DNA from 2 places in the Dactylosporangium sp. NBC_01737 genome. Region 2 is predicted to be linked to the other one. Evidence: predicted binding sites of a transcription regulator. Region 2 holds the regulator's gene; the other holds the start of a gene.
The links. The regulator HrcA, encoded in region 2, represses chaperone genes, less so after heat shock. The targets are predictions, from matches to a motif close to GGTTNGCACNCTCNNNNNGAGNGTGCNAACC.
Positions count from the first base shown of each region.

Region 1: the regulator HrcA is predicted to act here: its motif matches at 5,271-5,301, upstream of groL (chaperonin GroEL).

Region 1 is NZ_CP109153.1:1,148,185-1,159,207, forward strand. Features, by position in the region: partial or broken gene OHA72_RS05215 (IS630 family transposase) at 1-100, opposite strand, end outside; gene OHA72_RS05220 (GNAT family N-acetyltransferase) at 1,024-1,905, shown strand; gene OHA72_RS05225 (hypothetical protein) at 2,048-2,278, opposite strand; gene OHA72_RS05230 (dipeptidase) at 2,370-3,416, shown strand; gene groL (chaperonin GroEL) at 3,474-5,096, opposite strand; gene OHA72_RS05240 (cold-shock protein) at 5,481-5,684, opposite strand; gene paaN (phenylacetic acid degradation protein PaaN) at 5,977-7,650, opposite strand; gene OHA72_RS05250 (MFS transporter) at 7,745-9,001, opposite strand; gene OHA72_RS05255 (ArsR/SmtB family transcription factor) at 9,053-9,547, shown strand; gene OHA72_RS05260 (GNAT family N-acetyltransferase) at 9,536-10,561, opposite strand; gene thrC (threonine synthase) at 10,920-11,023, opposite strand, start outside.
Region 2 is NZ_CP109153.1:3,728,567-3,739,589, forward strand. Features, by position in the region: gene OHA72_RS16800 (NUDIX domain-containing protein) at 21-473, shown strand; gene OHA72_RS16805 (GlsB/YeaQ/YmgE family stress response membrane protein) at 542-823, shown strand; gene OHA72_RS16810 (phytanoyl-CoA dioxygenase family protein) at 1,971-2,891, opposite strand; gene OHA72_RS16815 (VldE C-terminal domain-containing protein) at 3,039-3,932, opposite strand; gene OHA72_RS16820 (enoyl-CoA hydratase-related protein) at 4,025-4,801, opposite strand; gene hemW (radical SAM family heme chaperone HemW) at 4,819-6,015, shown strand; gene OHA72_RS16830 (DUF4870 domain-containing protein) at 6,086-6,688, opposite strand; gene hrcA (heat-inducible transcriptional repressor HrcA) at 6,874-7,896, shown strand; gene dnaJ (molecular chaperone DnaJ) at 7,929-9,053, shown strand; gene OHA72_RS16845 (16S rRNA (uracil(1498)-N(3))-methyltransferase) at 9,148-9,843, shown strand; gene OHA72_RS16850 (SDR family NAD(P)-dependent oxidoreductase) at 9,896-10,633, opposite strand; gene OHA72_RS16855 (histidine triad nucleotide-binding protein) at 10,667-11,017, shown strand; gene OHA72_RS16860 (serine hydrolase domain-containing protein) at 11,014-11,023, shown strand, end outside.

The sequences.
Region 1 (11,023 bases), 2.6 Mb from region 2:
GCGTTGCGGCGACGTGAGTGGTCGTGCGGGTCGCGGGCCAGGACAGTGTCGTTGGGGTAGTTCGATTGGCCATGGCGAACCGGCGCAGCGGCCCGATCTCGTTGAACCGGTGGATCACGTCCCGCACGGTGTCCTCGTGCGCCGCGACCAAGCGAGCGCCCGCCGGCACCGGTGTCCCCGCCACTCCATATGCGGCCGACCTCCGGCTCATAGCCTCCGGCCGACGGCGCCTGCCCCGACCCTCGCACCCGATCGCAGCCGCCCGCCCCACCACACCACGTGCGGCTCGTCGCCCCTGCTCCCAACCTGCGCACCCGATTGCCCCCAGCGTCGCCGCGCCGCCCATGGCTTATCGCCCCTGATCGCTACTCACCACCGCGGCCACGACCGCCTCTGGGACCCAGAGTCTCCACTCCGACCACGACCACCCACTTCGCCTACGACCCCAATCCGCCACCGCGACCCGCGACTTCGCCCACGGCCGCTACCCGCCACCACCACCGCGACCACGACCCTCCGCCGACGGGACCACCCGAACCACGACTCCGCCCACGATGACCCGGACCACCGTCGCGGGGGCGCCATCAGCCACGCGGGCCGCCGATCCCTCGATCCACGCCCGGATCAGGACTCGGCCGGCGACATCACTGACTGCGGCCCACCGCCCCACACCACCACTGGCTGCCACCCGCCCAGCCGTCGGGCAACTGGTCCGCCACCCGGCCGCCGCCGACAGCTCTGTCCGCTGCCCGAGTCGCCACGTCCGGGTGAGCCGCCGTTCCGGCGCACGGGTGCTGCAGATCCGCAGTCCGCCATTCGGTGATCATCAAAGCTTCGAGCGACCGACAATGGGCACGCTTGTCACGGACGCGGTCCAAGACGTGGCATCGCCCGGGTCAGCCATCGACTCTTATCACTTCCCTGTGGTCACGGAGACGGGCGTGCGCCAGAGGGCGGCGAGAGCCACGTTGCCAATGATCAAAGGTGCGCCAGGGGACGCTAACAGTTAGGTATCTTTACCAAATGATCGTTGATCGGGTGGATGAGCGTGAGGTGGTTCGGCTGTGTGCGGAGGCGTTGGAGCTGCCGGAGGACGCCGTAGAGGCCGGGGCGCTGGTGCGGCGGTTGGCGGCGCCGCCTGAAGGGCGGGTCACGGTGCGTCTCGCGGAGCTGGATGCGGACGGTGCGGTGGCCGGCGTGGTGCTCGGTTCGATCAGCGACGCCGATCCGCTCCTCGGGCACGTCGAGCTGCTCGCCGTGCGGCCCGATCAAAAGCGGAAAGGCATCGGCAGGGCGTTGCTGGCGGCGGCGGAGCGGCGGCTGGCAGATCTCGGCGCGCAGCGGGTCCGGATCGGCGGCAACCCGCCGTGCTACGTGTGGCCGGGCATCGACGTGCGGTACACGCCGGCGGTATGTCTCGCGCAGGCGGCCGGGTATGAGCGCACGGACACCGCCTGGAACATGACCGCGGACCTGACCCGGACCAGCCCGGCGGCCACAGCCGACGAGGAGCGGCTGGACGGCGCCGGGGTCAAGGTGATGCGTGCCGGGCCCGGCACGCCGGAGTGGGTGCGCGGGATCTGGGGCAACGGCTGGGCCTGGGAGGTCGCGCAGTCGCTGGGGCGTGACGGTGCCGGCTGCTGGGTGGCCGTGCGGGACGGCGAGATCCTGGGCTTCGCGGCGTACGGCGCCAACCGCCCCAGCTGGTTCGGCCCGATGGGCACCGCCCCATCAGCAGAAGGGCTCGGGGTCGGGCGGGTGCTGCTGCGGCGCTGCCTCGCGGACCAGGTCGCCGACGGGCACCGTACGGCGCAGATCGGCTGGGCGGGACCGATCGCGTTCTACTCGAAGACGGTCGGCGCGCGGCTCGAACGGATCTTCTGGATCTACACGAAGCAGCTGTGAACGCATGAAGGGCAGGCCATGGGTTCGCCACGGTCCTGCCCCGCACACGTCGCATCGGCACGCCTCGTGATCCCCCGTCATGCCACGGGCGGCCGATGCCGTCTTAAAAACCGGCCGGAAGCCGGGAAGCAAACCAGGACGCTCAGCGGTCGGGCTGGTTGGCGCGCTTGTCCTGCAGGCTGGTCTGCTGCTCCTGCTGGAGCTTCTTCGCCTGCATGGTGGCCGTGTTCGCGGTCGCCGACTGGCCCGCGACGTCCGCGTCCGGAGTGATGGTCATGTCGTCGGAAAGGTCCGGGTCCATGTAGCCGAGGTCGTCCTCGCTGCGGTGCATGCCGCGGCTGTCGAAGTTGCTGTTCTTCTTTGACTTGCCCATGGCTTTCCCCCTCGTGTAGGCCGCTCCCACCATATGAGGAGGCTTCACATGATGCGGGCAAAATCCACATTTCATCCCTACAGTCGGTGGGATGAGTGGTGCGATACCCGTCATCGACGGCCACAACGACCTGGCCTGGCGCATGCGGATGCGCGCGGAGGACCTGCACACCGACATCCCACGGCTCAGAAGCGGTGGCGTACGGGCGCAGTTCTGGTCCGTGTACGTCCCCGGCGGCGACCCCCAGTCCGCCGCGACCGTGAAGGTGCTCGAACAGATCGACCTGGTCCACCGGCTGATCGAGGCGAACCCCGGCGACCTCGCCCTCGCGACCACGGCCGGCGACGTCCAGCGGATCGCCGACAGCGGACGGATCGCGTCGCTGCTGGGCGCGGAGGGCGGGCACTGCCTCGACGACTCGCTCGGCGTGCTGCGCAGCCTGTACCGGCTGGGCGTGCGGTACCTCACCCTCACCCATGGCAGGAACACCGCCTGGGCGGACAGCGCGACCGACGAGCCCCGCGTCGGCGGGCTGTCGGCGTTCGGCGTGGAGGTCGTCCGCGAGCTCAACCGGCTCGGGATGATGGCCGACCTCTCGCACGTGGCGCCGTCGACGATGCACGCGGCGCTGGACGTGTCCACGGCGCCCGCGTTCTTCTCGCACTCCTCCGCGCGGGCGCTGTGCGACCACCCGCGCAACGTCCCCGACGACGTCCTGGCCCGCGTCCGCGACACCGGCGGCGTGGTGATGGTGACGTTCGTGCCGTTCTTCCTCAACGAGGCCTGCCGGCAGTGGGGCGACGAGCTGTACCGGGTGGAGGACACCATCCCGGCCGAGTACGGCTCGGCGGAGTTCGAGCGACTGCAGCGGGCGTGGATCGCGGCCAATCCGTGCCCGCCGTCGAGCGTGCGGGACGTCGCCGATCACGTGGAGCACGTGCGTGACGTCGCCGGCATCGGCGCGGTGGGGCTCGGCGGCGACTTCGACGGCACCGAGGTGCTGCCGGAGGGCCTGCACGACGTGTCGACGTACCCGGTGCTGTTCGACGAGTTGCGCGGCCGCGGCTGGTCCGACGCCGACCTGCGCAAGCTCGGCTGGGACAACACCTTGCGCGTCCTGAAGGACACCTGCGGCTGAAACACGACAAGAGGGGCAGACCCGAAGCGGGCCTGCCCCTCTCGAAGAGAACTGGACTCAGAAGTCCATGTCGCCGCCGCCGGGCGCACCCGCCGGCGCCGGGGTCTTCTCCGGCTTGTCCGCGACCACTGCCTCGGTGGTGAGGAAGAGCGCCGCGATGGAGGCGGCGTTCTGCAGAGCGGAGCGGGTGACCTTGGCCGGGTCGATGATGCCTTCGGCGAGGAGGTTCACGTAGTCGCCGGTGGCGGCGTTGAGGCCCCACCCGGCTTCCAGGTTGCGGACCTTCTCCACCACGACGCCGCCCTCGAGGCCGGCGTTGACCGCGATCTGGCGCAGCGGGGCGTCCAGGGCGACCTTGACGATGTTGGCGCCGGTGGCCTCGTCACCGACCAGGTCCAGCTTGTCGAACGCCGACTTGCCGGCCTGCACGAGCGCGACACCACCGCCGGGCACGATGCCCTCCTCGACGGCCGCCTTCGCGTTGCGCACGGCGTCCTCGATGCGGTGCTTGCGCTCCTTGAGCTCGACCTCGGTGGCCGCACCGACCTTGATCACCGCAACGCCACCGGCGAGCTTCGCCAGCCGCTCCTGCAGCTTCTCCCGGTCGTAGTCCGAGTCCGACTTCTCGATCTCGGCCCGGATCTGCGCCACCCGCCCGTTGATGCCGTCGGCGTCGCCGGAGCCCTCAACGATCGTGGTCTCGTCCTTGGTGATGACGACCTTGCGGGCCTTGCCCAGCAGGTCGACGGTCGCGTTCTCCAGCTTGAGACCGACGGTCTCGGAGATGACCTGACCACCGGTCAGGATCGCGATGTCGGTGAGCATCGCCTTGCGGCGGTCACCGAAGCCCGGGGCCTTGACGGCGACGGACTTGAACGTGCCACGGATCTTGTTCACGATCAGGGTCGCGAGAGCCTCGCCCTCGACGTCCTCGGAGATGATCGCGAGGGGCTTGCCGGACTGCATGACCTTCTCCAGCACCGGCAGGAGGTCCTTCACCGCGGAGATCTTCGACTCGACGATGAGGATGTAGGGGTCGTCGAGGACCGTCTCCATCCGCTCGGTGTCGGTGACGAAGTACGGCGAGATGTAGCCCTTGTCGAAGCGCATGCCCTCGGTGAGCTCCAGCTCCAGCCCGAAGGTGTTGCTCTCCTCGACGGTGATGACGCCTTCCTTGCCGACCTTGTCCATCGCCTCGGCGATGATCTCGCCGACCGTGGAGTCACCGGCGGAGATCGAGGCCGTGGAAGCGATCTGCTCCTTGGTCTCGACGTCCTTGGCAAGGTTGGCCAGCTCCGACGCGACAGACGCGACGGCAGCCTCGATGCCACGCTTCAGCGCCATCGGGTTGGCACCCGCGGCGACGTTGCGCAGACCTTCACGAACCAGCGCCTGGGCGAGGACGGTCGCGGTCGTCGTGCCGTCACCGGCGACGTCGTCCGTCTTCTTCGCGACCTCCTTGACCAGCTCGGCGCCGATCTTCTCGTAGGGGTCCTCGAGCTCGATCTCCTTGGCGATGCTCACACCATCGTTGGTGATGGTGGGCGCGCCCCACTTCTTCTCGAGGACGACGTTGCGGCCCTTGGGGCCCAGCGTCACCTTGACGGCGTCGGCGAGGGTGTTCATGCCCCGCTCGAGGCCGCGGCGCGCTTCCTCGTCGAACGCGATAATCTTGGCCATTCGGCGTTGTCCTCCTGGACACTCCGGTTACGCCTCGACCCACGTGGGGCCGGCGGCTCACCGCCTGCTTTCGCACCTTCAAGGACCCGGTGGGATCCCCGGTGGTCGGGCCGGATGAGCCCGCGACGACCAGCCCCTCGACGCTCCCGCGCCCAGGCGCTGCACCGCCCCGACCGTTGGCACTCACCTGACGCGAGTGCCAACTCCTGTTTAGCACTCTGCCCCGTCGAGTGCAAGCAAACCCGAGGTGACGACACGGGTGGTCGAAGCGCCCCAAGGCCGACAAACCAGGCATGAATGGTACGAACAATGCCGGAATAGACGCAGGGCACCGTTCCTCATAAATGAGAACGGTGCCCCGGCGGGGTGAATCCAGACGATGTCTCAGGCGAGATGACGAACCTTCTCCGCCTGCGGGCCCTTCTGGCCCTGCGCGATCTCGAACTCGACGCGCTGTCCGTCTTCCAGCGATTTGTAGCCATCCATCTCGATCGCCGAGAAGTGGACGAAGACGTCCTGCCCCCCGTCGACGGCGATGAAGCCATAGCCCTTTTCGCTGTTGAACCACTTGACGGTGCCCTGTGCCACGGTGCACTTCCTCTACTTCGGTCCCTCTTCGTCACTCCGGCTGGCTGTGGGGACCAGCCTTGAGGCCCTCGGCCGGCCACGCCGGGCCTGTGGGGTGGCACCGGCGCGAGGATCGACGACCGAAACGGACGGTACACGAGATAACCCGAGGCCCGACAGCCCCAAATCGGACAGCAAGGTCACGAATCATGCGCACACAAAAGGTTTCCGATGGGACCTTTGCGTGCCGCTTCTTGCCGGCGCAAACATCGCCAGTCGACTAAGCGCCGACAAGATGCCGACAAGGCCCCGACTACACGTGCCTGCGCGACTGCACCACGCGGAACCGGCTGGCCACGTACGCACCGTCAGTGAGCGCGGCATTGGCGGCAGGATTGGCGCCACTGGCATGGAAGTCCGAAAACGCCGCCGACTGGTTCACGAAGACACCGCCGGTAAGGTTGACTGACAAATGAACACTGGCCTGGAGTGCGGCCTCTTCCATCGCGTCCAGCACATCGGCAGACGTCGAATAGACCGAGGCGGTCAATGCGCCCTTCTTACCGACAGTGTCGGCGAAGATCCGCAAACTGCCCACCGTGGAATCGGTGGCGACAACGAACGAAATGGGACCGAACCACTCGGTGCCATAGGTGGCCGACGCATCCGCGTCGAGTCGCACGATGAGTGGCGTGCGGACGGTCGCGTTCTGAAATACCGGATGCGTAACGTCTGACGATTCCAGCACCACCGTGCCGAGCGTGCGGGCTTTCTCCAACCGGCGAAGGACGCCGTCATTGACGATGGCGCCGGAAAGCTCCACGCCCTTGGCCGGGTCGCGGGTCAGCGCGGCGACCGCGCCGGCGATCCCGGCGGCGACGTCGTCGAAGGAGCGATGGCCGTCCTCGGTGGCGATGCCGCCCTCGGGCACCAGCACGTTCTGTGGCGTCGTGCACATCTGGCCGGAGTACAGCAGCAGCGAGAAGCCGATGTTGCGGCACATGCCGGCGAAGTCGTCGGTCGAGTCGACGACGATCGTGTTGACCCCGGCCTTCTCGGTGTACACGGCGGCCTGCCGGGCGTTGTCCTCCAGCCAGTCGCCGAACTCCGTCGAGCCGGTGAAGTCGATGATGCGCACCTCGGGGCGCAACGCGAGGACCTTGGCCAGCCCCTCCCCCGGCGCCTCGGGCGCGAGGAGCACCAGGTTGGGGTCGAAGCCGGCGTCGGCGAGCACCTCACGGGCGATCTTGACAGTGATCGCGAGCGGCAGCACGGCACCGGGGTGCGGCTTGACCACGACGGGGTTGCCGGTGGCGAGGGACGCGAACAGGCCGGGGAAGGAGTTCCAGGTCGGGAACGTGTTGCAGCCGATCACCAGCGCGATGCCGCGGGGCACGATGTGGAAGGTCTTGCTCATCCGCAGCGGGTCGCCCTTGCCGGCCGGCTTCTCCCAGGTGGCGGTCGCCGGGGTGCGGGCCATCTCGCGGTACGCGTAGGCGATCGCCTCCAGCGCCCGGTCGAAGGCGTGCGGGGCGCCGGCCTGGAACGCCATGACGAACGCCTGACCGGTGGTCGCGTGCACGGCGTTGGCCAGCTCGAACGCGTTCGCGTGCAGCCGGGCGAGGATCTCCACGCAGACCCCGGCGCGGGTCTGCGGCCCGGCGTCGCGCCAGGCGGGCATCCCGGCCGCCGCGGCGGCGAGCAGGCCGTCGACGTCCAGGTGCGGATAGCGCACGTCGAGGGGGATGCCGAACGGCGAGGACTCGGTGGCGACCCAGTCGGTGATCGCCGGCTGGTCCTTGAGCGGGAAGTCGTTGCCGAGGTACGCACGGAAGGCAGCCTCACCGTCGGCCGCGGCGTGCTCGCCGTAGACGCGGGGGCTGGGCGACTCCGGGTACGCCGACCAGTACGCACGCTCGGCGATCGCGGTCAGCGCCCGCTCGAGGGTGTCGGTGTGGGTGGTGAACATGGGGTGTGAGTTCTCCATGCTGCCATCCTGCCATCTGGGAAGCGCCGACCTTGCGGTTGTGACCGGAAGCCGCGACTGGAACCACGCAACCTGTCACAACCGCAAGATCGGCCTACTTCCGCACCACTTCCGTGCCCGCGGAGGGTGCGGACGTCAACTCGCGGAGCTTCCGCAAGGGTGACAGAAGGATCGGCACCACGGATAGCAGCGATCCGGCACTGCCGACCCAGAGCGTCTCGTGGACACCGATCCAGTGGCCGAGCAGGCCGCCGACGAGCCCGCCGATCGGCATCGTGCCCCAGACGATGAACCGCATCGTGGCGTTCATCCGGCCGAGCAGGTCGTCGGGCGTGATCAGCTGCCGGAAGCTGACCTGGGTGACGTTGTAGACGACGACCCCGATGCCGAACACCACGTAACCGGGCGCGGCCAGCCACAGCCGCCAGTCGGCCTGGGCGAGCGGCACGAGCAGCAGGCCGAGCGACCCGCCGAGGATCGAGATCCACATCGTCGGGCCCTGGCCGAACCAGCGCACGAACGGCCCGACCAGGAACGCGCCGGCGAGCGCGCCGAGGCCGGTGACGCTGAACCACAACCCGATGACCGCCGGCGACAACGCCAGGTTCCGGGCGAGATAGATGATCAGCATCGCGTTCATGATCGAGCCGAAGAAGTTGCCGGTGCCCGTGCACATCGAGATGGCCCGCAGCAGCCGGTTGCCCAGGACGAACCGGAGGCCCTCCATGATCTCTCGGCCGAGGTGGGGGTCGGGCTTGCGGGTGGGCCGCTCCTCGATCTTGCGGATCCGCCACAGCGCCAGCGCCGAGACGAGGTAGCTGGCCGCGTCGGTGGCGATCGCCCAGGGCCCGCCGAGCAGCTTGACCAGGCCACCGGCGACCGTCGGGCCGGCGATCTGGGAGGTGGAGCGGACCATCTCGAGGCGCGCGTTGCCCTCGACCAGGTGCTCCTTGCCGACCAGGAACGGCAGGTAGCTCTGGTACGCCACGTCGAAGAAGACCGTGCACACCCCACAGAGCAGGCCCACCACGTACAGCTGCGGCATGTGCAGTTGATCCATCCACCATGCCAGCGGCACTGAGGCGAGCAGGGCGGCCCGCAGGACATCGGCCACGACCATCGTCCCGCGCCGGCGCAGCCGGTCGACCAGCGCCCCGGCGGGCAGCCCGACGAGCAGGAAGGCGGCGGTCTCGCACGCGGCCAGGACCCCGACCTCCAGCGCGGTCGCTTCCAGGGTGAGCACCGCGACCAATGGCAGTGCCAGCAGGGTCACCTGCGTGCCGACCTGGCTGATCGTGTCCGCGGTGAACAGCAGCCGGAAGTCGTGATCGCGGAGCAGCCCGAGTCTCACCAGCCCACTGTCGGTGACTGATTGGGAAAAGTCAATCAGTAGAATCGAACGATGCGGCGACCAGCTACCGACGCGGAGGCCAGGGCACTCGCCTCCGGCGTCCGCCTGCGCATCATCCGGCTCTGCCTGGACCGGGCGCTCACCAACAAGGAGATCGCCGAGCGGCTCGACGCCAACCCCGCCACCGTGCTGCACCACGTCCGGACGCTGGTCGCGACGGGTTTCCTGGTGCCACAGGAGGAGCGCCGCGGGCCGCGCGGGTCCCGCGAGGTGCCTTACCTCTCGACGCGCAAGTCCTGGCAGCTCGACGGCGGCGGCGCCGACCAGGCGATGCTGGAGGCCTTCCACCATGAGCTCGCGCTGCTGGAGGGCGAGACCGGGGCGGCCAACCTCGCCCGCCTCGGTCTGCGCCTCACGCCGGAGGAGTGGCAGGAACTGCAGGATCGCTTCCAGCTGCTGCTGGACGAATACGCCAACCGCGAAGGCACCGAGGGTAGGCCATATTCGATCTTCCTCGCCATGTACGAGGACCGCTCACGCGACTGATGCCTGCCAGTTCGCCCAGCGGTCCACCGCGCGGAACCCCATCGCCTCGTTGATCCCGATCATGTGGGCGTTGACCTCGGCGTTGAACGTGTCGATCACGCGTACCGCGGGCTCCTGCGCGCGCAGGGTCCGCAGGTTGACCACCTTGGCGATCATGCCGAGCCGGTGGCCGCGGTGCTCCGGGTGCACCAGCGTGATCAGCTGCCAGGCATGCCAGTCGATGGTCTTCGCGACCCGCATCGCGGTCCACGCGACGAGCCGGCCGGTCGCCTCGTGCACGATGCCGGTCTCGTACCGCCGGGCACCGTACTGCGCGCGCACCGCCGAACTCCGGCGGAGCCGGTCGGCGTCGATCTTCTCCGGCTCGTAGTCCAGGTCGCCGTTCGGGGTCTCCTCCATGAAGGAGCTGTCCAGCAGCGCCAGGTCCTCGATCAGCTCCTCCGGCGGGATGTTTCCCCACTGGACGCACCGGTAACCGGCCGCCTTCGGCCAGCTCTCGGCGAGCAGCCGGTCCAGCTCGACGTCGTCGGCGGTGGACAGGTCGAGCCGGCGGCGCACGTCGAGGAGCTTGTTCTCGTGGCCGATCGCGGCCGCGAACGGCGCCGAGGAGCCGATCGGCGCGCCGTCACGATCGGTGATCACGCTGAAGCCCATCACCGAGGTGCGGCCGCGGGCCAGCCCGAAGTCGACCGCGTGCCGGTACAGCGCCCGCCCGACGCCCTGGCGGCGGTGCTGCTTGAGCACCAGCACGTCGAGGATCGCCTTGTCGAGGTTGTCGTAGACCGGCAGGTCGACCTGGACGAGACCGGCCGGCTCCTCGCCGCGGTACGCCAGGAAGGTGTGCCGGTCGGCGCCCGGCATCGGCAGCCGGACCCGCACGTCGTGCTCGTGGCGGCAGATCGGCGGGAGGTCCGGCAGATCGGTGGCTATCGCTTCGTTACCGATGATGTAGGCCGCGTCGACCGCCGTCGGGTCATCGACGTCCAGCTCGACGATGCGCAGATCCTGACTCATGCCGCCAGGGTGGCCCACCGGCCGCCGGGCGACAACAGATATAACCCGGCCCGGAAATTGGTCGAGAGGACGCTCGCCAACACCTCCGGTGTTGTGGTCGCGGGCCTGGACCAGGGTCCGGGCCTCGCGGCGACACGTCCTCCCGCATCGAGCATCCTGGCGCGCGGTCCTGAGGTCGTCAAGTCCCTCGCGGGGTGGCTTCGAGACGCACGGCTTGACCGCGATCACAATGCGTCGCGGTCAACTCCGTCGATCGGATGAGTCGCCCCTCGTCCAAGCGTGGAAGCGCTCTCTCAAACGCAGCCGGACCAACACCGAGCGTCACCGTTGTGCGCCGGTTGCACAAAAAAATCAGCCATCAGCTCAAAAGGCCCGCCTCGCGCACGGACTTCAATGACGGCTTCACCCGGTGCGTCGGGCCGACCGTCCCGGCGACGGCGTCGAGGGTCTTCAGCCCGTCGC
Region 2 (11,023 bases):
CGTCCACGGACGCTCCGCCGGTGGCGTGCGCCGCCTGCGGCTACGCCGTCTTCGTCAACCCCCGCCCGACCGGCACCCCCATCATCGTCGACGGCGACCGCTTCCTGGTGATCCGCCGGGCCCGCCCGCCCCAGCAGGGCTGGTGGGACCTGCCGGGCGGCTTCTGCGACGGCTTTGAGCACCCGCGTGACGCCGCCGTCCGCGAGGCCCGCGAGGAGCTCGGCGTCGACATCCACCTCGGCGCCTTCGTCGGCATGTGGATCGGCACGTACGAGTTCCAGGACGAGCCGCTGCCGGTCCTGGACTGTTTCTGGCTGGCCACTCTCGCCCCCGGCGCCACGATCACCCTCGACCCGGCCGAGGGCACCGAGCTCGCCTGGATGCCCTTGTCCGATCCGCCACCTCTCGCGTTCTCCACGATGGAGTCGGCGATACGCGAAGTTCGTCGATCGTCGGGGCGTTTGGTCCCCTGACGTCACGGGCAATAAGAGCGCAACCGCAACTGCAAGACCCCCTGGTTGAGGCTCTGAAGGAGGACACCGTGACTGTCACCGGAATCATCACGGCACTGATCGTCGGCCTGATCGTCGGTGCGCTCGGGCGGCTGGTAGTTCCCGGCCGCCAGAACATCCCGATCTGGCTGACCATGGTGATCGGCGTGATCGCCGCGCTGCTCGGCACCGTCATCGCGAACGCCATCGGCATCTCCACCGACACCCCCGGTGTCGACTGGGGCGAGCTGCTGATCCAGGTGCTGGTCGCCGCGATCGGCGTGGCCCTGGTGGTCGGCGTGATGGGTCGCGGTCGACGCAGCACCCTGTAACACCGCATCACAGCAGAAGGCCCCCAGCCCCCCGGCCTGGGGGCCTCTTGCTGTGATGTCCCTAGCTTCGGCGGCTGCCGCAGTTACCAGCTTCGGCGGCTGCCGCCGCGGCGGCCGGGGGTTCCCACCCCGGAGCCCCCCATGCTCGCTGCGCTCGCACGCCCTGCGCTGCGCGCGGCCGCAACACGCGCGGGCGCGCCGCAACCGAAGGACCTCGGGGCAAGGTGTTCGAGCCTCACGACAGGTCTGACGTCCGATCCGAGTGGAAAGATCGTTCATCCGCCGCGAGTCGTGCGTTCGGCCGCGGGGCGGGCGCCGGTCCGACCCGCCCATGATTGGTGTTTGCCACCTCGTTGGGTGTCGCCGCGGCCGCCGGGCAGTCGCCGGACGATCTTGCGGCCGTGATCGGAGGACGGCGGTGGTCGTCCCGGTGGCCAGGGGCGTCCTTCGATCAAGCGGGGCGGGGAAAGGTCGCCGTCTGGAGCGTGGTACCCACCGGTCCAATCGTCGATGGCCGCGAACTTCGCAGTGATCCGGGAGGCTGGGTGGCAGCCCGCGCACAGGAGCTTTCCTGCCGGTGACCGCGGTTCGGTGCCGTCGGACGGTCTTGCGGCGGTGATCGAAGGACGGCGGTGGTCGTCCCGGTGGCCGGGGGTGTCCTTCGATCAAGCGGGGCGGGAAAGGTCGCCGTCTGGAGCGTGGTGCCCACCGGGCCGGTCATCGACGGCACGACTTTCCCGTGATTCGGGGACGGCACCTGCCGGAACCCACCGATTGACACAACCCTGCACAGATCGAAGTCGCGGGCTGGTCGCGTGGACGGCCGCCGGGCGACTTCGATCACGATGGCAAGATCGAATCCGGGTGAACGGGGTCCGTGGCGGGGGCGGCGCAGGGTCGTCTCTTTGTCGCGGCCGGAGGTCGCGGCGTGGCCGTTCACGGCCGCGTGTTTGTCGCGGCCGGCAGGTCGCGGCTGCGTGACTGTGCGCGGAGGTGGCAGGGAGGCCGTTCACGGCCGACCGGTGGCTGACGGGAGCGACGGTCGTGCCCACGGCGGACCGGAGTCATGCGCTTGCTGATGCAATCCCGAAGCGGCCGTGCGCCTCGGAAAGTGAGGTGCACGGCCGCTTCGGCGGAGCAGCGAGGGCTAGCGGAGCCAGGGGACGGAGCGGTCGAGCAGGCCGCGCGTCTTGAGCTCCTTGCGCAGCGGGATCTCCTCGTCGATGTACCCGTTCCAGTTGATGCCCCAGTAGTTGGCCGTGTGCGTCGCCTCGCCCAGCAGCTGGCGCTGGACGGGGGTGCGGTTGGCCCACCACTCGCCGTCGTAGTCGATCGGCATGTCGTCGAGGTTGCGGATCCACCGGTAGGTGTACCCGACGAAGAGCATCTTGCGGGTGATGTCGGAGTAGTTCGGCGAGCGCGAGTGCCAGAGGCGCCGGTCGAAGATGAAGCAGTCGCCCGGGTTGGCCGTGATCTCCACGGTGCCCTCGGGGTCGGGGTTCTCGATCGTGGTGTCCGCGGGGCGGGGCAGCGAGTTCCAGAGGTGGCTGCCCGGGATGACCTTGGTGGCGCCGCGGCCCGTCTCCGAGAGGTCGGAGATGACGTAGCCGATCTTCAGCGAGAACATGGGGCGGGGCAGGTTCGGGTCCATGGTCTCCGGGTCGGAGTTCTGGCGGTACCCGTCCTGGTGCCAGCCCCACGAGGGGGCCTCCGTCGCCGCCGCGGGCGGGGTGACGTCGAGGTGGTTGTGGTGCGTGTAGATGTTCCAGCCGGCCAGGCCCCACATGTACGGGAAGAGGGTCGGCTGGGTCAGCAGGTGCCCGAACAGTTCGTCGCGCGTGAGGAAGCCCAGCAGGTGCAGCGTGCCGTCCTTCTTCATGCTGCTGGAGCCGGCCGCCTGCTCTTCGGCGTAGACCCGGTCCATCGCCGCTTCGAGCTGCGCTCGGTGGTCTTCCTTCAGAACGTTGCGGACCAGCAGGAAGCCCTGATCCAGGAATTCCTTGCGGTCGGCCTCGCTGATCGGCTCATAGCCGGTCAGACCGCCGTAGTCGGGTGCAGCGGACGTCATGTCCTCCCCTTACTTTCGTCGACCAGGGAACGACCGATGGTAACGCGAGGTGCACATGGGACCGATTCCGGAGTTGGGGTGCGGACAGTGCGCGAAAGTCATCCGAACGGCCGACAACCTGCGGCTCGTCCGCAACGTCGAGGTCTGTCAGTAGACCTCGGCGACGACCTGCCCGGCGGCGGTGCCGCCACGCTGCGTGACCCGGGTCCAGCCGCCGCTCTTCGCGGTCCACTCCATGTCGTTGAAGACGACCCGCTTGACGCCGTGGTCCTGGGCGTGCGCGACCAGCCAGTGCGCGTACTGCCAGCCGGTCTTCTGCTCGCGGACCTTGAGCGCGACGCCGACCATGTCGGTGACGTCGGCGGTGCTGACGTTGCCCCAGTCGAGCTTGACGCCGGCGGTGAGGGTCTTCGCGGCCTCGGTGCCGTGGCTGGCGGCCTCGGTGACGGTGCAGGCGACCGCGCTGGTGGCGTCGCCGCTCAGCGCGCGGGCCATGATCTCCGACTCGTCGACCCACTTCTCGTACGCCTCGGGGTGGGCGCTGCGCTGGACCTCCTGCGCGGCGTCGGTGACGCGCATCTTCTCCCAGCCCTTGACCTTCAGCAGGGCGGTGTAGAAGGCGTTCGCCGCGAAGCGCGGGTCGGCGATCTGCTCGGGCTTGCCCCAGCCCTGGCTGGGCCGCTGCTGGAACAGGCCGATCGAGTCGCGGTCGCCGCCGCTGAGGTTCTCCAGCTTCGACTCCTGCCAGGCGGTGGCGAGGGCGACGACCAGGGCCCGCTGCGGCACGCCGCGGCGCAGCCCGACGGCGGTGATGGTGGCGGCGTTGGCGACCTGCTCGGCGTCGAGCGCCACGGCGCTGTCGGCGCCCGAGGAGGTCGCGGCGGCACTGACCGACGCGTTGCCGGCGTTGACGACGCAGGCGCGGCCTGGCGGCAGCAGCTGCGGCAGGTGGTCGCCGATCCGCTGCACGAGCACGTAGACGCCGACGGCCGCTACGACGACGAGAGTCGTCAGCACCATCAGCACGTGTCGTGTACGCATCGTCACCTCCCAACCCGAGAACTTGACCAGCGTACGTCCCGTGTGCCACTGCCTCCCCGCGGTACACACGAGGTCGAGGCGAGTAGGACCGTTCAGACGACGCCGTCAGGGATCCAGTTTGGGTCTCTTTTGTCCCTGAATGCCGTGATTCCCTCGATTCCCTCCGCCGAACCGAAATACGACACGGACAGCTCGGTCATGGCCGCAACCTCGTCACGGAACGTGTCGGCTTTCCGTCGGCGCAACAGCTCCTTGGTGCCGCGCAGGGCACCCGGCGCTCCCCGTACCAACGCCGCGACGAAGGACGCGACGGCCGCGTCGACCTCCTCGGCCGGCACCGCCGCCGTGACCAGTCCGATCTCCCGCGCCCGGGCACCGTCGAACGTCGCGCCGGTCAGGAACAGCTCGGTCGCGGCGCGCGGGGACAGCCGCGGCAGCACAGTGGCGGAGATCACTGCCGGGATCACGCCGATGCGCACCTCGGAGAACGCGAACGTCGCCTCCAGGGAGCACACCGCGAGGTCCGCGGCGGCGATGAGACCCAGGCCGCCGGCCCGGGCCGGCCCGGTCAGCCGCGCGACGACCGGCTTCGGGCCCTCCCAGATCGCGGTGAGCACCTCGCCGAGGCGGTTGATCGGCGGCCTGCCCGACCCGAACGCGGCGGCGGTCTCCTTGAGATCCGCCCCGGAGCAGAAGACCGGGCCGGTGTGGGTGAGGACCACGACCCGCACCGCGTCGTCCTGCGCGGCGGCCGCGAGCGCGGCCAGGAGCTCCTCGATCAGGGCCGTCGACAGCGCGTTGCGGTTCGACGGGCTGTCGAGCGTGACCGTCGCCACGCCGTGCGCCGTCTGTGACCGTACGAGTGGCATGCGGGCACACTAGTGAAATGCCCGGAACACTGCCAGAAGGCGAGCCGATCCCGCGCGACGGCGCGCTGCCCGACGGGGTCGCCGACGCGGCGGGGGAGGCCGGGTTCGGGGTCTACGTCCACGTCCCGTTCTGCGCCACGCGCTGCGGCTACTGCGATTTCAACACCTACACCGCCGACGAGGGCGTGCTCAGCGCCGGCTACGCCGAGCAGGTCCTGGACGAGCTGGCCCTCGCCGCGAAGGTGGTCGCGCCGCCCCGGGTCGACACGGTCTTCTTCGGCGGCGGCACACCGACGCTGCTGCCGCCGTCGGAGCTGGGCCGGATCCTCGACGGCATCGACCGCACCTGGGGCCTGGCCGGCGACGCCGAGGTGACCACGGAGGCCAACCCGGAGTCGGTCGACGCGGCCGGCCTGCGGCAGCTGCGCGCGGCCGGGTTCAACCGGATCTCGCTCGGCATGCAGTCGGTGGCGCCCGGGGTCCTGGCGGTGCTCGACCGCCGGCACACGCCGGGACGGCCCGCGGCCGCGGTCGCCGAGGCGCACGCCGCCGGATTCGAGCGCGTGAATCTGGATCTGATCTACGGTACGCCCGGCGAACGGCCCTCCGACTTCGCCGCGTCGCTGCGCACGGTGATCGATTCCGGGGTCGACCATGTCAGCGCCTACGCGCTCATCGTCGAGGACGGCACGCGGCTGGCGGCACGCATGCGCCGTGGGGAACTGCCGTTCCCCGACGACGACGTCGCCGCCGACCGCTATCTGGCCGCCGAACAGGCCCTCACCGAGGCGGGGATGTCCTGGTACGAGGTGTCGAACTGGTCCCGCGACTCGCCCTGCCGGCACAACGAGCTCTACTGGCGCGGCGGCGACTGGTGGGGGCTCGGGCCGGGCGCGCACAGCCACGTGCGGGGCGTGCGGTGGTGGAACGTGAAGCACCCGCACACGTACGCGGCGCGGCTGGCGGACTCGGCGTCGCCGGGGCAGGCCCGCGAGGTGCTGACGCCGGACGAGCGGCACATGGAGGACGTCCTGCTGCGCATCCGCCTCGCCGACGGGCTGCCGCTGGGGGTGCTGGACGCCGCCGGGCTGGCCGGGGCGCGGGAGTGCCTCGCCGACGGGCAGCTGGACCCGGCCGCGTTCGAGGCCGGCCGGGCGGTGCTGACCCTGCGCGGCCGCCTGCTCGCCGACGGGGTCGCCAGGGCCTTGACCTGACCCCTCCGGCACGCGGAAAGGGGCGGCCGGGGCCGCCCCTTGAGTGTCAACGCGTGCGTCTTTGACGTGATTACTTGATGAAGCGGTACGTCATCGGGTAGCGGTACAGCTCGCCGCCGTTGGCCTTCATGCCGGCGATGATCGCGAACACGATGATGATGATCCACGGCACGATCAGCGTGAGGCCGAACGTGCACACGGAGAGCAGGGCACCCACGAACAGGATGATGCCCCACGTGATGTGGAAGTTGAGCGCCTCGTTGGCGTGCGCCTTGACCGTGGGCGACTCGTTGCCCTTGGCGAGCAGTGCGATGAGCGGGGCGATGAAGCCGATGAAGATGCCACCGAAGTGGGCGATCAGGGCCCAGGTCTTCTCGTCGCTGTTGGCGTAGCCGACCGGACCGGCGCCACCGTACTGGCCAGGCTGCTGGTAGCCGTACTGGCCCGGCTGCTGGTAGCCACCGGGCTGCTGGTAGCCACCCGGCTGCTGGTAGGCGTTCGGGTCCTGGTAGCCGGCGCCACTGGTGGGCGGCGGGTAGCCGCCACCGGAGACCGGCGGCTGCTGACCGTAGTCGGGGCCCGGCGGCGGATACTGTGCCCCGCCCGGCATCGAATAGGGGTTGTTGGGGTCCTGCGGTACGCCGTATTCCCCGGGGCGAGGTGGTTCACTCATGGGGGCCACGGTAGGGGTACCGATCAAGTATGGCCAGCGACGCGGCATGACTTCTTTGGGACAAACTTGGCGCAGACCATCCCAATAGCGGCGGTTCGCACACATGACGATCATTCCGTGGGCGGCGGGGGCGACGTAGACTGGCACTCGCAAAGTGGGAGTGCCAGTTTCCTGAGGAGGTGCGCATGGCTCTCGACGAGCGCAAACTCGAGGTGCTGCGCGCCATCGTCGAGGACTATGTCGCCACCCAGGAGCCGGTCGGCAGCAAGGCCCTCGTGGAGCGGCACAACCTGCGGGTCTCCCCGGCGACCGTCCGCAACGACATGGCCGTCCTCGAGGAGGAGGGCTACATCCGGCAGCCGCACACCAGCGCCGGCCGCGTGCCCACCGACGCCGGTTACCGGCTGTTCGTCGACAAGCTGTCCCGCGTCAAGCCGCTGAGCCCCGCCGAGCGGCGGGCCATCGAGCGGTTCCTGATCGGCGCGGTCGACCTCGACGACGTCGTGCACCGCACCGTGCGGCTGCTCGCGCAGCTCACCCGGCAGGTCGCGGTCGTGCAGTATCCGAGCCTGTCGCGCGCCAGCGTCCGGCACTTCGAGCTGGTGCCGATCTCCACCACCCGGCTGATGGTGGTCATGATCGCCGAGACCGGCCGGGTCGAGCAGCGCCTCGTCGACCTGCCCGGCCCGATCCCCGCCGACGACGTCACCGAGCTGCGCCGCAGGATCAACGAGAAACTGGTCGGCAAGCGCCTCGTCGACACCCCGCCCCTGGTCGAGGCGCTCCTCGAGGAGACCGCGCCGGGCCTGCGCCCGCCGATGACCGCCCTGTCGACCGTGCTGCTGGAGACCCTGGTGGAGCGCACCGAGGAGCGCATCGCCCTCGCCGGCACCGCCAACCTCGCCCGCGGCGGCCTGCTGGACTTCCAGGGCTCGCTGCGCCCGATCCTCGAGGCGCTCGAGGAGGAGGTCATCCTCCTCAAGCTCTTCGGTGAGGTCGAGCCGAGCATGACCCGCGTCCGCATCGGCGACGAGAACGAGATCGAAGACCTGCGCAGCGCCTCGATCGTGGCGACCGGCTACGGGCCGGGCTCCATCGTCGTGGGCGGCATGGGTGTGCTGGGGCCGACCCGGATGGACTACCCCGGCAACATCGCCACGGTGCGCGCCGTGGCACGCTACGTCGGCGATCTGCTGGGACAAAGTTGAACCTCATGGACGAGTCAGGGGCATAGGACTCAGTGGCGAAGGACTACTACGGGATTCTCGGTGTCAAGCGGGACTCCACGGCCGATGAGATCAAGCGCGCCTACCGGCGGTTGGCGCGCGAGTTCCACCCGGACGTCAACCCGGACCCCGTGGCACAGGAGAAGTTCAAGGAGATCAACGCGGCCTACGAGGTGCTGTCCGACCCGCGCAAGCGGGAGATGGTCGACCTCGGCGGCGACCCGCTGGCGCCCGGTGGCGGCGGTGGCGGCCCGCAGGGCGGCGCGTTCGTCGGCTTCCAGGACATCATGGACGCGTTCTTCGGCACGACCGCCAGCCGCGGGCCACGCCCGCGGATCCGGCCGGGCGCCGACGCGATCCTGCGGCTCGACCTGGACCTGCACGAGACCGCGTTCGGCGTCGAGGCACCGATCACGGTCGACACCGCGGTCGTCTGCACGACCTGCGCCGGCGCCGGCACCGCGCCCAACACCCACCCGACCACCTGCGAGATCTGCGGCGGCCGTGGCGAGGTCCAGTCGGTGCAGCGCACGTTCCTCGGCCAGGTCGTCTCGGCCCGGCCGTGCTCGGCCTGCCAGGGCTTCGGCACCGTCATCCCGCACCCGTGCGCGACCTGCGGCGGCGACGGCCGGGTCCGCACCCGCCGCACGCTGACCGTGAAGATCCCCTCCGGGGTCGAGGACGGCATGCGCATCCGCCTCGCCCAGCAGGGCGAGGTCGGCCCCGGCGGCGGCCCGCCCGGCGACCTGTATGTCGAGATCCACGAGCGCCCGCACGACGTGTATTCGCGCAAGGACGACGACCTGCACTGCCGGGTCACGGTCCCGATGACGGCGGCGGCGCTCGGCACCCGGCTGACGATCAAGACCCTCGACGGCGAGGAGACGGTCGACGTCAAGGCCGGCACCCAGCCCAACCAGACGCTGCGCATCCGCGGCAAGGGCGTCCCGCACCTGCGCGGCGCCGGCCGCGGCGACCTGCACGTCCACCTCGACGTGCGGACCCCGACGCGCCTGGAGCCGGAGCAGGAGAAGCTGCTGCGCGACTTCGCCCGCACCCGCGGCGAGGAGGTCGCCGAGCTGTCCAAGCAGGGCGGCTTCTTCTCCCGGGTGCGTGATGCCTTCAATGGACACGCGTGAGTGTTCCGGAGCGTTGCGGTGGACGCTCACGCGTGAGCGTTGCGGGGCGTAGCGGTGGGCGTTCACGTGTGCTTTCCGCGTCTGGTATCGCGGCGTGAGCCTGCCGCTCTTCCTGGTTCCCGCGCTGCCGTCCGGGGACCGGTGGCGGCTGGACGGCCCTGAGGGGCACCACGCGGCCAACGTGCAGCGTCTCTCCGCAGGGGAGGCGCTGCTGTTGTCCGACGGCCGTGGCGGCCTGCTGCGAGCCGTGGTCTCCGCCGCGCACAAGGGTGCCCTGGACGTCGACCTCCTCGACCGGGAGTTCGTGCCGCCGCACGATCCCCAGGTCACCGTCGTGCAGGGGATCGCGAAGGGCGAGCGGGCGGAGCTCGCCGTGCAGCTCATGACCGAGCTCGGCGTCGACCGCATCGTGCCGTGGCAGGCGGCGCGCAGCATCGCCCGGTGGAAGGACGCCAAGCCGGTCGAGCGGTGGCGCTCCACGGTCCGCGAGGCGGTCAAGCAGTCCCGCCGGGCCTGGCTGCCCGAGGTCACCGACGCGCGGACCACGAAGCAGCTGACCCTGACCGGCACGGTGCTCCTGCTGCACGAGGAGGCGTCGGTACCGCTCTCCGCCGTCCCCCTCGCCGGCGACATCACCCTGGTCGTCGGCCCGGAGGGCGGGATCGCGCCGGAGGAGCTGGCCGCGTTCACGGACGCGGTGCCGGTCCGGCTGGGCCGCGAGATCCTGCGCACGTCGACCGCCGGGGCCGCCGCGCTCGCCGCCCTGTCGATCCGCCTCGGCCGCTGGTGACCCGCCGCCGGCTGGTCAGCTGAAGCCGACAGGTCAGCGGAAGCCGTCCGGGTCAGCGGAAGTAGGACGCACCGTTCAGGTCGAGCACGGCACCCGACGACCACTGCGAACCGGCGAGGAACAGGACCGCCTCGGCGACCTCCTCGGGCCGGGCGACCCGGTTGAACGGGCTCTGCGCCCGGATCGCCGCACCGTCGCCGGCGTCCATGATGGCGTTGCCCATGTCGGTGGCGACGAACCCGGGCGCGACCGCGTTGACCGCGATCCCGCGCGGCGCGAGCGCCAGGGCCAGGGACTGGGTCAGTGAGTTCAGGCCGGCCTTCGCGGCGCCGTACGCCGGGTAACGGGGCTCGCCACGGTACGCGCCGCGGGAGGACACGTTGACGATCCTGCCGCCGTCGCCGAGGTGCCGGGCGGCGCACCAGCAGACGTTGGCCGGGCCGGTCAGGTTGGCCGCCAGGGTCCGCTGCCAGGCCTCCTGCCAGGCAACGTAGCCCTGCTCCAGGATCGGGTGCTCGAGCGCGACGGCCGCGTTGTTGACCACGACGTCGAGGCCGCCGAGGGACAGGGCCGCGCCGTCGACGAACGCCTGGACCGCGCCGGGGTCGGCGAGGTCACCGGAGACGATCACGTGGCCGTCGCCGGGCAGCGCGTCGCGGACCTTCTCCGCGAGCTCGGCGGAGTCGCGGTGGTGCACCGCCACCACGTCGCCCCGTGCGGCGAACGCCTGCGCGATCGCCTCGCCGATACCGCGGGAAGCCCCTGTCACCAACACCTTGCGTCCAGACATGGCAGCACCCTACAAGCCGAATACGATGCGACTGTGACTGATGACTGCCTGTTCTGCCGCATCGTCGCGGGGGAGATCCCGGCGACGGTGGTCCACGAGACCGACGACACCCTGGCGTTCCGCGACATCGGGGCGAAGGCACCGGTGCACGTGCTGGTGATCCCGAAGGCGCACCACCAGGACGTCGCCGCGCTCGCCGTCGCCGACCCCGGGCTCGCCGGCCGGGTCCTGGCCACGTGCGCCGCGGTCGCTGAGAAGGAGGGGCTGTCCGGGGACGGGTACCGGGTGATCTTCAACACCGGCGGCTTCGGCGGCCAGGAGGTCTTCCACGTCCACGGGCACGTCGTGGGCGGCCGCCCGCTCGGCCCGATGCTGTCGGCATGACGGCGC